Regions from separate parts of the Streptomyces sp. NPDC044571 genome, predicted to be linked through region 2. Evidence: riboswitches for the same ligand, from Rfam matches in the RefSeq annotation. Region 2 holds a riboswitch; the other holds the start of a gene.
What was found. Region 2 has a riboswitch for glycine ahead of gcvP (aminomethyl-transferring glycine dehydrogenase). Riboswitches for the same ligand answer to the same signal wherever they lie in the genome.
Positions count from the first base shown of each region.

Region 1: it holds a riboswitch for glycine, as region 2 does, so the genes downstream of both, gcvT (glycine cleavage system aminomethyltransferase GcvT) here and gcvP (aminomethyl-transferring glycine dehydrogenase) in region 2, are expected to answer to the same signal.

Region 1 is NZ_JBEZBN010000022.1:79,857-87,375, forward strand. It holds gene AB0B01_RS14530 (enhanced serine sensitivity protein SseB C-terminal domain-containing protein) at 1-351, opposite strand, end outside; gene AB0B01_RS14535 (enhanced serine sensitivity protein SseB) at 428-1,162, opposite strand; gene AB0B01_RS14540 (AAA family ATPase) at 1,276-1,893, opposite strand; glycine riboswitch at 2,122-2,225, shown strand; gene gcvT (glycine cleavage system aminomethyltransferase GcvT) at 2,409-3,524, shown strand; gene gcvH (glycine cleavage system protein GcvH) at 3,637-4,017, shown strand; gene glyA (serine hydroxymethyltransferase) at 4,034-5,290, shown strand; gene AB0B01_RS14560 (L-serine ammonia-lyase) at 5,579-6,961, shown strand; gene AB0B01_RS14565 (SsgA family sporulation/cell division regulator) at 7,114-7,519, shown strand, end outside.
Region 2 is NZ_JBEZBN010000052.1:31,519-39,037, forward strand. It holds gene AB0B01_RS24490 (hypothetical protein) at 314-934, shown strand; gene AB0B01_RS24495 (DUF5999 family protein) at 1,214-1,420, shown strand; gene gcvP (aminomethyl-transferring glycine dehydrogenase) at 1,592-4,477, opposite strand; glycine riboswitch at 4,677-4,775, opposite strand; gene AB0B01_RS24505 (PRC-barrel domain-containing protein) at 4,889-5,293, shown strand; gene AB0B01_RS24510 (DNA polymerase IV) at 5,290-6,696, opposite strand; gene AB0B01_RS24515 (MerR family transcriptional regulator) at 6,776-7,414, opposite strand.

The sequences.
Region 1 (7,519 bases), on a different contig from region 2:
GGGGATGCCGAGGCCGCCGCCCTGGGCGTGCGGGTTCAGCCACAGGCCCCAGCGGTCCGGGTAGAGGGCGCGGGCGATGTCCCGGCCGGTGACCACCTCGTAGCCGCGGTTCCAGCCGCTGGCGGCCAGCTCCTGGGGGGAGGTGACGCAGGGCGCGTATCCGAGGCCCTCGATTTCCATGCCGCCGTACTGGGCGTCGGGGGAGCCCGGCTGCCCCTGCCACAGCAGCATCCACAGCCGGCCCTCGGCCAGGGCGTGCAGGAGCGACTCGTAGCCCTCATAGCGCCCGGGAGTCACCTGGCGCATCATGTGCTCGACCTGCCCGGCCGCGGCCGTGCCTGACGCACTCACCCGGTACCCCTCTTCGTCCGCTTCGTCCGCGCGAGCGCACGGCATACACCCGTATCGGCCACCAGCTTAAGCGGCCCTACGGGAGGTAGAAGGGGCGTACGCGCTCACAAATGAAGTCGACCACCGGGTCCTCGGCGGCGTCCAGCAGGATCAACTGCACGGGCCAGGGCGGCGGAACGCGGGTCAGGGCCCGGCCGAGGGCCTCCAGCGGGGCATTTCGCATCTCGGCCTCCCGTCCCACCAGTCGGACACCGATGTACAGCTCCGGGGCCCCGCCCTCCACGCTGGCGAGGCAGCGGTGGGCGGCGGCGACCAGCCCGGTGGCGCGGAACTCCTCCGCGGCGGCGGTCAGGAAGTCCACCGGGTCCTCCTGCCAGTCCGGTTCGTACAGCCGCACCCGCCCGCCGCCGGCCGGGCCGTCGAGCGGGGTGCGCCCGGTGCGGCAGAGCTCGGCGACGGCCGGGGGCGGCAGCGGCACGCCGACGGCCCCGCCGGGGTTCACGGCGATGCCGAGCTGCGGGGGCAGCCCGCGCGCGAACTCGACGGCGGGGGCCACGGCGAAGTCCAGCGCGGGGCCGGCGCACGCGCGCAGCTGGCCCTCCGAGCTGTAGACGGGGACGAACGCGGCGCCGCCGATGTCCATGGTGGGCAGGGTCAGACCGGGCCCGTCCGGGCTCCCGCCGGCGGGCAGCGGCACCCAGACCCGGCTGCGCCCGAGCACCTCGACGATCCGCGCACCGGCGTCCGCCTGCCCCAGCGCCGCCCCGAGCACCTGCTCCAGCTCGTTCTCCGGCCAGCCGCCGCCGTGCATCTACGCCTCCGCTGTTTCGCCCAAGGTCTGCCCGCCCGAGATTAACGGCTCGGCGTGGAGGGCTCGGGGCGCGCCCCTGCCCCGGGGCTCTCCCGCCCCGGGCCGCCCCCGATTCACTGCCCGCGGAAGGCGATCCGGGTCACCCGGGAGGCCGCCGGGCGGTCCAGCAGCACCACCGAGGCGCAGCCCGCCGGCAGCCGCCCCGACTCGGCGGCGCGCAGCAGGCGGGCGGCCGCCCCCCGGTGCCGGGCGAAGGCGTACGCCGACACGCCGCGGCCCCGGGCCGCCTGCCCGGACAGGGCCTCCTGGGGGGTGGTGTCCAGCAGCAGCAGGTGCAGGGCCCGGCCGCGGCGCCGCGCCACCGCCGCGAGCAGGGCCCGGACCCAGGCCTGGGTGCCGCAGTCGTGGACCACCGCGGAGGCTCCGGAGCGGAGCGTGCGCCACAGCCCCCAGTAGTGCGCGGCGCGGACCAGCGGCCGGTACACGGCGTACGGCAGGGCCCCGGGCATCCGCTGCTCCCAGCGCTCGCGGACGTCCTGCGAGTCGATGCCGCGGCCCTGGGCGGCCCGCCGGATCAGCGTGCTCTTGCCGCCTCCGGGCAGGCCCGAGACCACGACGATGTCCCCCTCCGCGAAGCCGAGCCAGCGCGGGCCCCGCGTCCCGCGTCCGCGCAGGTCACGTACCGGAAGGACCTGCTCGGCGCGGCTGCGCTGGGCCGGCACCCCGTCCACGGTCCCGGTCGTCGTCGCCAGCAGTCCGAATCTCCGCACGGTGATCGCCTCCCCCCGATCCGGGTCCTCACGACCCCATGCCCACTGAATGTAAAAAGACGGTAATCCGGCGGCCGCGGTTCCGGCCGGGCCGTCTCACGTCCGCACGTTCTTGCGGGCCCACCCGCCCGATCACCGCCGGGGCGTGCAATGATGTGCGCCATCTGGACCAACTGCATACCGGCCGCTTGAATCCGCGCGGGAGAGTCCCGGCAGGCCGACAGGCCGTGTCCGGGCGCCGAAGGAGCAAGTTCCTCCCTTGAATCTCTCAGGCCCCGTACCGCGTGGATGAGGCAGATCTGAAAAGCGAGCAGCGCCGCCGTCCGCCGTGACGGAACCGGCGCAGGCTCCACCCAAGGTGCAAGTCGACGCATCCCGGCCGGGCCGGGACCTTTCGGCGAACCTCTCAGGTTCCGATGACAGATGGGGAGGACCGTCCTCGTCATGTCATGCCCTGGGACCCGGGAGCCACACCCATGAGCAACGCCCCCCGCCTGACCGCCCTCGATGCGCTGCACCGTTCGCTCGGTGCGACCATGACCGATTTCGCGGGCTGGGACATGCCCCTGCGGTACGGCAGTGAGCGCGACGAGCACAACGCCGTCCGCACCAAGGCCGGCCTGTTCGACCTGTCCCACATGGGCGAGATCACGCTGACCGGTCCGGAGGCCGTCAAGGCCCTGGACTACGCGCTGGTCGGCAACATCTCCACCGTCGGCGTCGGCCGCGCCCGCTACACGCACATCTGCCAGGAGGACGGCGGGATCGTCGACGACCTGATCGTCTACCGCCTCGCGGAGACCGAGTACATGGTCGTCGCGAACGCCTCCAACGCCCAGGTCGTCCTGGACGCCCTGACCGAGCGCGCCGCCGGCTTCGACGCCGAGGTCCGCGACGACCGCGACGCGTACGCGCTGATCGCCGTGCAGGGCCCGGAGTCCCCCGGCATCCTCGCCTCCCTCACCGACGCCGACCTGGACGGGCTGAAGTACTACGCCGGCCTGCCGGGCACGGTCGCGGGCGTGCCCGCGCTGATCGCGCGTACGGGCTACACCGGCGAGGACGGCTTCGAGCTGTTCATCGCCCCCGAGCACGCCGTGGAGCTGTGGCAGGCGCTGACCAAGGCGGGCGAGGGCGCCGGCCTGGTCCCGGCCGGCCTCTCCTGCCGCGACACCCTGCGCCTGGAGGCGGGCATGCCGCTGTACGGGCACGAGCTGACCACCGCCCTGACCCCCTTCGACGCGGGGCTGGGCCGGGTCGTGAAGTTCGAGAAGGAGGGCGACTTCGTGGGCCGCGCCGCCCTGGAGGCCGCCGCCGAGCGCGCCGCCACGAACCCGCCGCGCAAGCTGGTCGGCCTGGTGGCCGAAGGCCGCCGCGTCCCGCGCGCCGGCTTCCCCGTCGTGGCCGACGGTCAGGTCATCGGCGAGGTCACCTCGGGCGCCCCGTCCCCGACGCTGGGCAAGCCGATCGCGATGGCGTACGTGGACGCGGCCCACGCCGCGCCCGGCACCTCCGGCGTCGGCGTGGACATTCGCGGTACGCATGAGCCGTACGAGGTCGTGGCCCTGCCGTTCTACAAGCGGCAGAAGTAACGCTCCGTACCCCGGCCCGGCCGGGCCGGCCGGCCCCGGCCGCCTCCCGAGCCGTCTCAGTACGCAAGACCACTGTTCGTTCGCACTCCCCCGCATCCAGGAGAATCAGGTCATGAGCAACCCCCAGCAGCTGCGTTACAGCAAGGAGCACGAGTGGCTGTCGGACGTCGAGGACGGCGTCGCGACGGTCGGCATCACGGAGTTCGCGGCCAACGCGCTCGGTGACGTCGTCTACGCCCAGCTCCCCGAGGTCGGCGACACGGTGACCGAGGGCGAGACCTGCGGCGAGCTGGAGTCGACCAAGTCGGTCAGCGACCTGTACTCCCCCGTCACCGGCGAGATCGTCGAGTTCAACCAGGACGTCGTCGACGACCCGGCCCTCGTGAACACCGCACCGTTCGAGGGCGGCTGGCTGTTCAAGGTACGCATCACGGACGAGCCGAAGGACCTGCTCTCCGCCGATGAGTACGCCAAGCTCACCGCCGGCAACTGACCCCCAGGGGACCCTGATGTCTGTTCTGAACACCCCTCTCCACGAGCTCGACCCGGACGTCGCCGCCGCCGTCGACGCCGAGCTCCTGCGCCAGCAGTCGACCCTGGAAATGATCGCGTCGGAGAACTTCGCTCCGGTCGCCGTCATGGAGGCCCAGGGCTCGGTCCTGACCAACAAGTACGCCGAGGGCTACCCCGGCCGCCGCTACTACGGCGGCTGCGAGCACGTCGACGTGGTCGAGCAGATCGCGATCGACCGCATCAAGGCGCTCTTCGGCGCCGAGGCCGCGAACGTCCAGCCGCACTCCGGTGCGCAGGCGAACGCCGCCGCGATGTTCGCGCTGCTGAAGCCGGGCGACACGATCATGGGCCTGAACCTGGCCCACGGCGGTCACCTGACCCACGGCATGAAGATCAACTTCTCCGGCAAGCTCTACAACGTGGTCCCGTACCACGTCGGCGAGGACGGCCAGGTCGACATGGCCGAGGTCGAGCGCCTGGCCAAGGAGTCCAAGCCGCAGCTGATCGTCGCCGGCTGGTCCGCCTACCCCCGCCAGCTGGACTTCGCCGCCTTCCGCCGCATCGCGGACGAGGTCGGCGCGTACCTGATGGTCGACATGGCGCACTTCGCGGGTCTGGTCGCCGCGGGCCTGCACCCGAACCCGGTGCCGCACGCCCACGTCGTCACCACCACCACGCACAAGACCCTCGGCGGTCCGCGCGGCGGTGTCATCCTGTCGACGCAGGAGCTGGCCAAGAAGATCAACTCCGCGGTCTTCCCCGGTCAGCAGGGCGGCCCGCTGGAGCACGTGATCGCGGCCAAGGCCGTCTCGTTCAAGGTGGCGGCCTCGCCCGAGTTCAAGGAGCGCCAGGAGCGCACCCTGGCCGGCGCGAAGATCCTCGCCGAGCGCCTGGTCCAGGACGACGTCAAGGCCGTGGGCGTGGACGTCCTCACCGGCGGCACCGACGTGCACCTGGTCCTGGTCGACCTGCGCAACTCCGAGCTGGACGGCCAGCAGGCCGAGGACCGCCTCCACGAGGTCGGGATCACGGTCAACCGCAACGCCATCCCGAACGACCCTCGGCCGCCGATGGTCACCTCGGGTCTGCGGATCGGTACGCCGGCCCTGGCCACCCGCGGTTTCGACGCGGAGGCCTTCACGGAGGTCGCCGACGTCATCGCGGAGGCGCTGAAGCCGACGTACGACAGCGCGGCCCTGAAGGCGCGCGTCTCGGCGCTCGCCGCGAAGTTCCCGCTGTACCCGTCGCTCTAGGCAACGGCTTGGGAGGGCCCGGCCTTGCTCCGCACAGGGCCGGGCCCTTCTCGTGGTCCGGACCCGCGGTCCTGTACGTCGAGACCGCGACAGCCGCCGTACAGGCCGGCGTAACCGTCCCCCGCACGAACTGACGTACGCTGATGAACCGGGCAAGGGTGCCCACGAGGCGCCCTTTGCCCAAATCCCTGCAAAGTCCGCCCCTCCGTCGGCCGCCTCGCCACCGTGCGAGAGCGACTGGACGGTCCGCTCCCCACCACCATGGGGATGACCCGGGAGTCCGCCAACGTGGCCATCTCCGTTTTCGATCTGTTCTCGATCGGCATCGGTCCGTCCAGCTCGCACACCGTCGGCCCGATGCGCGCGGCGCGCATGTTCGTGACGCGGCTGAAGAAGGACGGCGTGCTCGCCGAGACCGCCTCGGTGCGCGCCGAGCTGTTCGGCTCCCTCGGTGCGACCGGCCACGGCCACGGCACCCCCAAGGCGGTCCTGCTGGGCCTGGAGGGCCACTCCCCGCGCACGGTGAACGTGGAGACCGCGGACGACGAGGTGGAGCGCATCCGCCAGAGCGGCCGGCTGCGCCTGCTCGGCGCGGAGATAGGGAGCGCGCACGAGATCGCCTTCGACGAGGCGACCCAGCTGATCCTGCACCGCCGCCGGTCCCTGCCGTACCACGCGAACGGCATGACCCTCTTCGCGTACGACGCCTCCGGGGCCCCGCTGCTGGAGAAGACGTACTACTCGGTAGGCGGCGGCTTCGTGGTCGACGAGGACGCGGTCGGCGAGGACCGGATCAAGCTCGACGACACGGTGCTGAAGTACCCCTTCCGCAGCGGCGACGAGATGCTGCGCCTGGCCAAGGAGACCGGCCTGTCGATCTCCTCCCTGATGCTGGAGAACGAGAAGGCCTGGCGTACGGAGGAGGAGATCCGCGCGGGCCTCCTGGACATCTGGCGGGTCATGCAGTCCTGCGTCGCGCGCGGCATGTCCCGCGAGGGCATCCTGCCGGGCGGCCTGCGGGTCAAGCGCCGGGCCGCGAACACCGCGCGCAAGCTGCGCTCCGAGGGCGACCCGCAGGCGCTGTCGATGGAGTGGATCACCCTCTACGCGATGGCCGTGAACGAGGAGAACGCGGCGGGCGGCCGGGTGGTCACCGCCCCGACGAACGGCGCCGCGGGCATCATCCCGGCGGTCCTGCACTACTACATGAACTTCGTCCCGGGGGCGGACGAGGACGGCGTGGTCCGCTTCCTGCTGGCGGCGGGCGCGATCGGCATGCTGTTCAAGGAGAACGCCTCGATCTCCGGCGCCGAGGTCGGCTGTCAGGGCGAGGTCGGCTCGGCCTGCTCGATGGCGGCCGGCGCCCTGGCCGAGGTCCTCGGCGGCTCCCCGGAGCAGGTGGAGAACGCGGCCGAGATCGGCATGGAGCACAACCTGGGCCTGACCTGCGACCCGGTCGGCGGCCTGGTGCAGATCCCGTGCATCGAGCGCAACGGCATGGCCGCGGTCAAGGCGGTCACGGCGGCCAGGATGGCGATGCGCGGCGACGGCTCCCACAAGGTCTCCCTCGACAAGGTCATCAAGACCATGAAGGAGACGGGCGCCGATATGAAGGTCAAGTACAAGGAGACGGCCCGCGGCGGCCTCGCGGTCAACGTCATCGAGTGCTGAGGGGCCCGGGGCGCCCGGCGGGGTTGGGCCGGACGGCGGATTCGGGGAAATCAGGGGCCTGGGAGTGAGGACTTTCGCCGGACGGGGGTAGTCGCGGGTACACCCGCGATCCTCGCCCGCGCCTGACCCGCGCCCGAAGAGAGGCCCACCCCATGACCGGCACCGAGCACGGCGTCCTCCCCCTCCTGTTGGATGCCGCACCGGCCCCGCTGCCGATCCTCGGCGCATTCGTCTACCGGCCCGAGCGGCCCTACGAGCTGTGCGTCGACTTCCTGGGGGACGGGACCCGCCTGGCCCGCTGGGTGTTCGCCCGGGACCTGCTGCTCGACGGGGAGGCCTGCGCCACCGGTGACGGGGACGTGCGGGTGTGGCCGGGGTGGGCGGGCAGCGAGCCCCGCGTCTTCCTCTCCTTCAGCAACGGTGTGCACGGCTGCGTCGTCTCCGCCCGCGCGAAGGACGTGCGCATGCTGTGCCGGCGGCTGGTCGAGCTGGTGCCGCGGGGCCGGGAGCACCGGTACTACGACCTCGACGCCGAGCTGGACGCCCTCCTGACCCGCT
Region 2 (7,519 bases):
GTCGGTTTTGCCGGTTCCGGATTATGGGCGCTTTCCAGCCGAGCCCCTTTCCGGTAGCCTCCGAGGTCAGCGCGACTTGTTCGCGGCTATCCGACATGAAAGCCATCGCAGCGGGACCGGTAAGCGCCTTGTCCGCAATAGGTGGGACAGCTAGCCGAAACACTGGGTGAACACATGTCGTATAAACTCCGCAAACGAGGCAGAGAGTTGGCGCGCGGCCATTGCCCCTCAGCCCCCCTCTGGCCCCAGAATGCGACAGCGCCGTCCGCACCTGCCCCGTTCCACAGGTCTCCCAAGTGAGAGGCGACCCACCATGCCGCTGCATGTCCCTCCGGCTCCCGCGCCCGCCCTGCGCAGCGTCCTCGCGGCACTCGGTTCCCCCACCGCCGTGCACGAGGCGCACACCCCGTCCCTGCGCGCGCTGCAGGGGCCGCTGACCGCCGAACTGCCCTTGCCGGTCCACGTCCTCGACCGGCTGAACATCTCCCAGCTCGCTGCGGGAGGCCGCCCGCCCCGCACCCGGCTGACCGGCTGGCGGTTCCTGATCCGCAGCGGCGACCGCTACGTCGCCGCCGCGGACACCCGGCTGACGCCGGACGGGTGGGCCTTCTCCCATTTCTTCGAGGGCCCCTATGTGGCAGCCACCGAACGCGCCCTGCGCCAGGCGGAGTCGCTCGGCAAGAGCTACCAGCCGCGGCTGCTGTCCGTACCCGAGCTGTACATGCTGACCCTGTGGCTGCACGGGGCGGTGGGCGCGGACGCCTCCGCCGGCCTGCCGGCCGCCGCGGATCTGCTGGTGCCGCTGGCGCCGGCGCCGCCCGGCATCGCCGCGTACCGGCCGCATCCCGTGTCCGAACTGCTGCCGGTGCTGACCCACCGGCTGACTCCGCCCGCCCCGCCGCTCCCGCCGTCGGTGGCCGCACCGGCCGCCTGAGCAGGCCTGATACGGGCACTGACCCGAACGACCCATTCGGTCTAGCCCACTCGGGCCACCTGCGAACCACCCGAAATGACAGGGGAGTTGACCTGAACCGCCCGCACGAGTGATGCGTCATCAATCTATGAGGACAGCTGCCGGGAAATCCCTGCGGACTCCGGTCCGGAGGGCAACACTGGGATCCTGACCAAACCAAGACGTTGAAAACGGGGGGCGGCCATGAACAAGGCATCGAGCCGCAGCACACAGACCACACCGCAGCGAAAGAACGCATCCATGTGCCAGCACCAGCCAGCATGCCCGTCAGCCGACTCCGCCGACCGGGAGGCCGCCAAGCCGGTGGCAAACCACCCGGAGCAGGGCTGGAGCCTGCTGTGCAACGGTGTCCTGCTCTTCGAGGACACCGGTGAGCTGCTGCCGGACGGCCAGATCATCGCACCGCACCGTCCGCTCGCGGCGGCGCACGTGGTGAAGGCGGCCTGATCGGCGACCGCACGCAAGAGCACCACGCAACCGCACGGAACCGCAGGGAACAGCACGGAACCGAGAAGGGGCCGGCCCGGGATTCATCATCCCGGACCGGCCCCTTCTTCATACGGTCATGTCATACGAATATGTCAGGTCGCCGTACGGCAACCCGCTCCGGCATGCCGCTCAGTTGTCGTACTCGTCCAGCGGCGGGCAGGAGCAGACCAGGTTGCGGTCGCCGAAGGCACCGTCGATACGGCGCACCGGCGGCCAGTACTTCTCCGCGGCCGTGACCCCGCCGGGGAAGACGGCCTCGTCACGGGTGTACGGGTGCTTCCACTCCCCGCCCAGCGCGGCCGCCGTGTGGGGGGCGTTCGCCAGCGGGTTGTCGTCCACCGGCCACTCGCCGCCCGCGACCCGCTCGATCTCGCCGCGGATCGCGATCATCGCGTCGCAGAAGCGGTCGATCTCGGTGAGGTCCTCCGACTCGGTCGGCTCGATCATCAGCGTGCCGGCCACCGGGAAGGACATGGTCGGCGCGTGGAAGCCGTAGTCGATCAGACGCTTGGCGATGTCGTCCACGCTCACGCCCGTCGCCTTCGACAGCGGGCGCAGGTCGATGATGCACTCGTGCGCGACCAGGTTGCCCGGGCCGGTGTAGAGCACCGGGTAGTGCGGCTCCAGGCGCTTGGCGATGTAGTTCGCGCCGAGCACCGCCACCTGCGTGGCGCGCTTGAGGCCCTCGCCGCCCATGAGGCGCACGTACGACCAGGAGATCGGCAGGATGCCGGCCGAACCCCACGGCGCGGCCGAGATCGGGCCCACGCCCGTCTCGGGACCGGCCGTCGGCTGCAGCGGGTGGTTCGGCAGGTACGGGGCCAGGTGCGCCCGGACACCGACCGGGCCGACGCCCGGACCGCCGCCGCCGTGCGGGATGCAGAAGGTCTTGTGCAGGTTCAGGTGCGAGACGTCGCCGCCGAAGTGACCCGGCTTGGCCAGGCCCACCAGGGCGTTGAGGTTGGCGCCGTCCACGTAGACCTGGCCGCCGGCCTCGTGCACCTGGGCGCAGATGTCGGCGACGTGCTCCTCGAACACGCCGTGCGTCGAGGGGTACGTGATCATCAGCACCGCGAGCTCGTCGCGGTACTGCTCGATCTTGGCGCGCAGGTCGTCGGTGTCGACCTCGCCGTCGTCGGCGGTCTTCACCACGACCACCTTCATGCCGGCCATCACGGCGCTGGCGGCGTTGGTGCCGTGCGCGGAGGACGGGATGAGGCAGACGGTGCGCTGCTCGTCGCCGTTCGCCCGGTGGTAGGCGCGCACGGCCAGCAGACCGGCGAGCTCGCCCTGGGAGCCGGCGTTCGGCTGGATGGAGACCTTGTCGTAGCCCGTGACCTCGCAGAGACGTTCCTCCAGCTCGGTGATGAGCGTGAGGTACCCCTCGGCCTGGTCGACCGGGGCGAACGGGTGCAGCTGGCCGAACTCGGGCCAGGTGACCGGCTCCATCTCGGTGGTCGCGTTGAGCTTCATGGTGCAGGAGCCCAGCGGGATCATGCCGCGGTCCAGCGCGTAGTCCTTGTCCGCGAGCTTGCGCAGGTAGCGCAGCATCGCGGTCTCGGAGCGGTGCTGGTGGAAGACCGGGTGCGCGAGGTAGTCGTCGGAGCGCAGCAGGCCCTCGGGCAGCGCGTCGGCGGTGGTCCCGTCCAGGGCCTCGATGTCGGCGCTGACGCCGAAGGCGGCCCAGACGGCCTCGATGTCGGCGCGCAGCGTCGTCTCGTCGCAGGACAGGGAGACGTGGTCGGCGTCGACCTGGAAGAGGTTGACCCCGCCCTCGCGGGCGGCGGCGACGACCTCGGCGGCCTTGCCGGGAACCCGCGCGGTGAGGGTGTCGAAGTACGAGCCGTGGACGATCTCGACCCCGCCGGCCGTCAGACCGGCCGCGAGCAGCGCCGCGTAGCGGTGGGTGCGGCGGGCGATCGTCCGCAGACCGTCCGGGCCGTGGTAGACGGCGTACATGCCGGCCATGACGGCGAGCAGCACCTGCGCGGTACAGATGTTGCTGGTGGCCTTCTCACGGCGGATGTGCTGCTCACGGGTCTGCAGCGCCAGCCGGTAGGCCTTGTTGCCGTCCGCGTCCACGGACACGCCGACGAGGCGGCCCGGCAGCGAGCGGGCGTGCTTGTCCTGGACGGCCATGTAGCCGGCGTGCGGGCCGCCGAAGCCCATCGGGACGCCGAAGCGCTGGGTCGTGCCCACGGCGATGTCCGCGCCCAGCGAGCCCGGGGAGGCCAGCAGGGTGAGGGCGAGCAGGTCGGCGGAGACGGCGACGATCGCGCCGAGCTCGTGCGCCTGGTCGATGACCGGCTTGATCTCGCGTACGGCACCGGAGGCGCCCGGGTACTGGAGCAGCACACCGAAGACGCCGCGCTCGGCGACCTCAGCCGGGATGCCGGCGGACAGGTCGGCGACGACGACCTCGATGCCGATCGGCTCGGCGCGGGTCTCGATCACGGCGATGGTCTGCGGCAGCGCGTCGGCGTCGACGAGGAAGACGTTGCCCTTGGCCTTGCCCACGCGGCGGGCCAGGGTCATGGCCTCGGCGGCGGCCGTGCCCTCGTCGAGCAGGGAGGCGCCGGAGGTCGGCAGGCCGGTCAGGTCGGCGACGACGGTCTGGAAGTTGAGCAGCGCCTCCAGGCGGCCCTGCGAGATCTCCGGCTGGTAGGGCGTGTACGCCGTGTACCAGGCCGGGTTCTCCATGACGTTGCGCAGGATCACCGGCGGCGTGAAGGTCCCGTAGTAGCCGAGACCGATCATGGAGGTCAGAACCTGGTTGCGGTCGGCGAGCCGACGCAGCTCGGCCAGCACCTCGGCCTCGGTCCGTGCCCCGGGCAGATCGAGCGCCTCGGCGCTCTTGATCACGTCCGGCACGGCGGCGGCGGTCAGGTCGTCCAGCGAGCCGTAGCCCACGTGGGCGAGCATCTTGGCCTGCGCCTCGGCGTCCGGGCCGATGTGGCGCTGCTCGAAGGGGATGCCTCGCTCCAGCTGGGAGAGCGGAATGCGGTTGGCGGTCATGTACGGAGGCCTCCTGGGTCGTACGACCTGCGAGGGGCACCACGGCGCGGGCACCCGGACGGCCTCCCCCTCTGTCATCTCAACCTGAGAGCTTCACCGGGCCCTGCGGGATGTCTTCCGCACGATCCGGCTTTCACCGTCGGTGAGGAGGGGAACCGGCACTGCGCGCCCGGTACCCGCCCCTGCTTTCCAGAGTGGCCTCGTCCGTGCGGTACGTATGCCTGAGAGATTCCGGGGAGGATTTGCTCCTTCGGCGCCTCCGTCGAACTCACTCGGAGGACTCTCCCGCACAGGGTCAACAGCCGGTACCCAGCCTACCAGCGAGGTTCCGGGACCTCTTTCGAGTGGCCCCCTCCCCGGAAATGCACTTTTGTAGTCATTACGGAGCAGTTGCGATCACATGGAGGTACCGTGCAGACCGACATCGATCCGCGCAGCCTGATCGGCCGCAAGGCGTTCGACCGCAACGGCACCAAGATCGGAACCATCGACGAGGTCTACCTCGACGATGCCACAGGCGTGCCGGAATGGGCGGCCGTACGCACAGGGCTCTTCAGCCGCGACGCCTTCGTGCCCCTGGAACCGAGCGAGTTGGTCGGCGACGGCCTCCGGGTCCCCTTCGAACGCTCCCTGATCAGGGACGCCCCGGACTTCGGCGTCGGCCGCCACCTCTCCCCCGAGCAGGAACTCCAGCTGTACCACCACTACGGCCTGGACGTCTCCCTCCCCTCCGACTTCCGTCCCGCGCCGCAGGACCCCGGGGCCGAGAACCGCGATTTCGGGCGGCTCGCCGGCGACGAGAACCACCCCGGCTAGCCGGCCGCCCCGCCCACCAGCGGCAGCGGATCGGTCGGTTCCAGCTCGGGATCGTCCACCCGGAACGTGCGCACCCGCCCCGGCGGCGATCCCGGCTGCTCGAACCGCACGGTCACCCGGCCGACCCCGCTGCCCTGCACCCAGCCCGGTCCGTAGACCGCATGCCGCACATCGCTTCCGGCCGCCCAGTGCCGCTGCCGGGCGGGCCCGGTGCCGGGCTCCGCGGGCGGCTCCGCCGCCTCCCGGTCACCCTCGGACCCCCCGGGACCACCGGACTCGGCGGCGGCATCCGGCTCGCCGGTGCCCGCAGCGCCCGGCTCCGGCCCGGCCGCCAGCGACTGCGCGAACAGGTCCTCCTGCGTGTAGTCCGCCAGCCCGCTCACCCCCACCCCCAGCAGCCGCACCCCGCCCGTGGTGTCCACGCCCTCCAGCAGCCGCCCCGCCGCCTCCCGCACCACCGCCGGATCATCGGTGGGCCCCCGCAGCGTCTCGGAGCGCGTCAGCGTCGAGAAGTCGTAGCGCCGGACCTTCAGCACGATCGTGCGCCCCGAGTGCCCGGACGCCCGCAGCCGCTGCACGCACCGTTCGGCGAGGCGCTGCACCTCGCCCCGGATCCGCACCCGGTCGTGCAGGTCGACGTCGAAGGTGTCCTCCACCGACACGGACTTCGCGTCGCGCTCCGCGACCACCGGCCGGTCGTCCAGCCCCAGCGCCATCCGGTACAGGCCCACCCCGTGCGAACGCCCGACCATCCGGACCAGCTCGTCCTCACCGGCCTCCGCCAGCTCCCCCACGGTGGTGATCCCGGCCCGCCGCAGGTGCTCCCCGGTGGCCGGCCCCACTCCGGGCAGGGTCCGTACCGACATCGGCGCGAGCAGCTCCCGCTCCGTGCCGACCTCGATCAGCAGCAGGCCGTCGGGCTTGGCCTCTTCGGAGGCCACCTTGGCCAGCATCTTCGAGCCGGCGAGCCCCACGGAGGCGCTCAGCCCGGTCGCGGCCAGGATCTCGGCCCGCAGCCGCTCACCGGCCGCACGGGCGCTCACCGCGTCGAAGGCGGCGCCGCCCGCCTCCAGGTCCACGAAGGCCTCGTCCAGGCTCAGCGGCTCCACCAGCGGCGACAGCTGCCGCAGCAGGGCCATGACCACATCGCTGACCGCCCGGTACAGGGTGAAGCGCGGGATCAGGTAGGCCCCGTTCGGACACAACCTCCTGGCCTGGGCCATCGGCATCGCCGAGTGCACCCCGAAGCGCCTGGCCTCGTACGAGGCGGTGGCGACGACCCCGCGCGGCCCCAGCCCGCCGACGATCACGGCCTTCCCGCGCAGGCTCGGCTTCGACGCCTGCTCCACGGAGGCGTAGAAGGCGTCCATGTCCAGGTGGAGGATGGTCGGCGCGGATCTCACAGCACCGATGCTGCCTCACACCACTGACAATGCGGGAGTCCGTACGGGTGCGGGCCGGCCGGCGTCGGCCGGACGCCGGTTAGCCGGCCCGGTTGCGCCGCGCTGCCAGCTCGTCGGTCGGGTTGTGTCCGACGACCGTCTCGCCGGTGTCGACCCGCTCCCCGTGGAGCTGCGACAGCGCCTTCTCCACGTCGCGCCAGACCACCCCCACGGCGATGCCGAAGATGCCCTGGCCGCCCTCCAGCAGGCTCACCACCTGGTCCGGTGAGGTGCACTCGTACACGGTGGCGCCGTCGCTCATCAGCGTCATGCGCTCCAGGTCCGAGAAACCCCGGTCGCGCAGGTGCTGCACGGCGGTGCGGATGTTCTGCAGCGCCACCCCGGTGTCCAGGAAGCGCTTGACGATCTTGAGGACGACGACGTCGCGGAAGCTGTAGAGGCGCTGGGTGCCGGAGCCGAACGCGGGGCGCACCGTGGGCTCCACCAGCCCGGTGCGCGCCCAGTAGTCCAGCTGCCGGTACGTGATGCCCGCCGCGGCACATGCCGTCGGTCCGCGGTAGCCGACCTGCTCGGGTGCCGGATCGCCACCCGCCGGACCGGCCGGGGCCGCCTCCGGCTGACGGCGCGCGGGTTTGGCCGCACTGCCGTGGAGCGGGTACGGCCCACTGTCACTCCGTGCGGGGATGCCCCCGGTCGTACCGTCGCCCGTGACTCTCACGCCGACCCTCCGTCCTTGACCTGCCCCCTCGAAGGTAGGCAGTCACCAGGGGTGCGTCAACGATCGCCACACTCGGCACGCCGAGTGATAATCACCCTGAGAGTG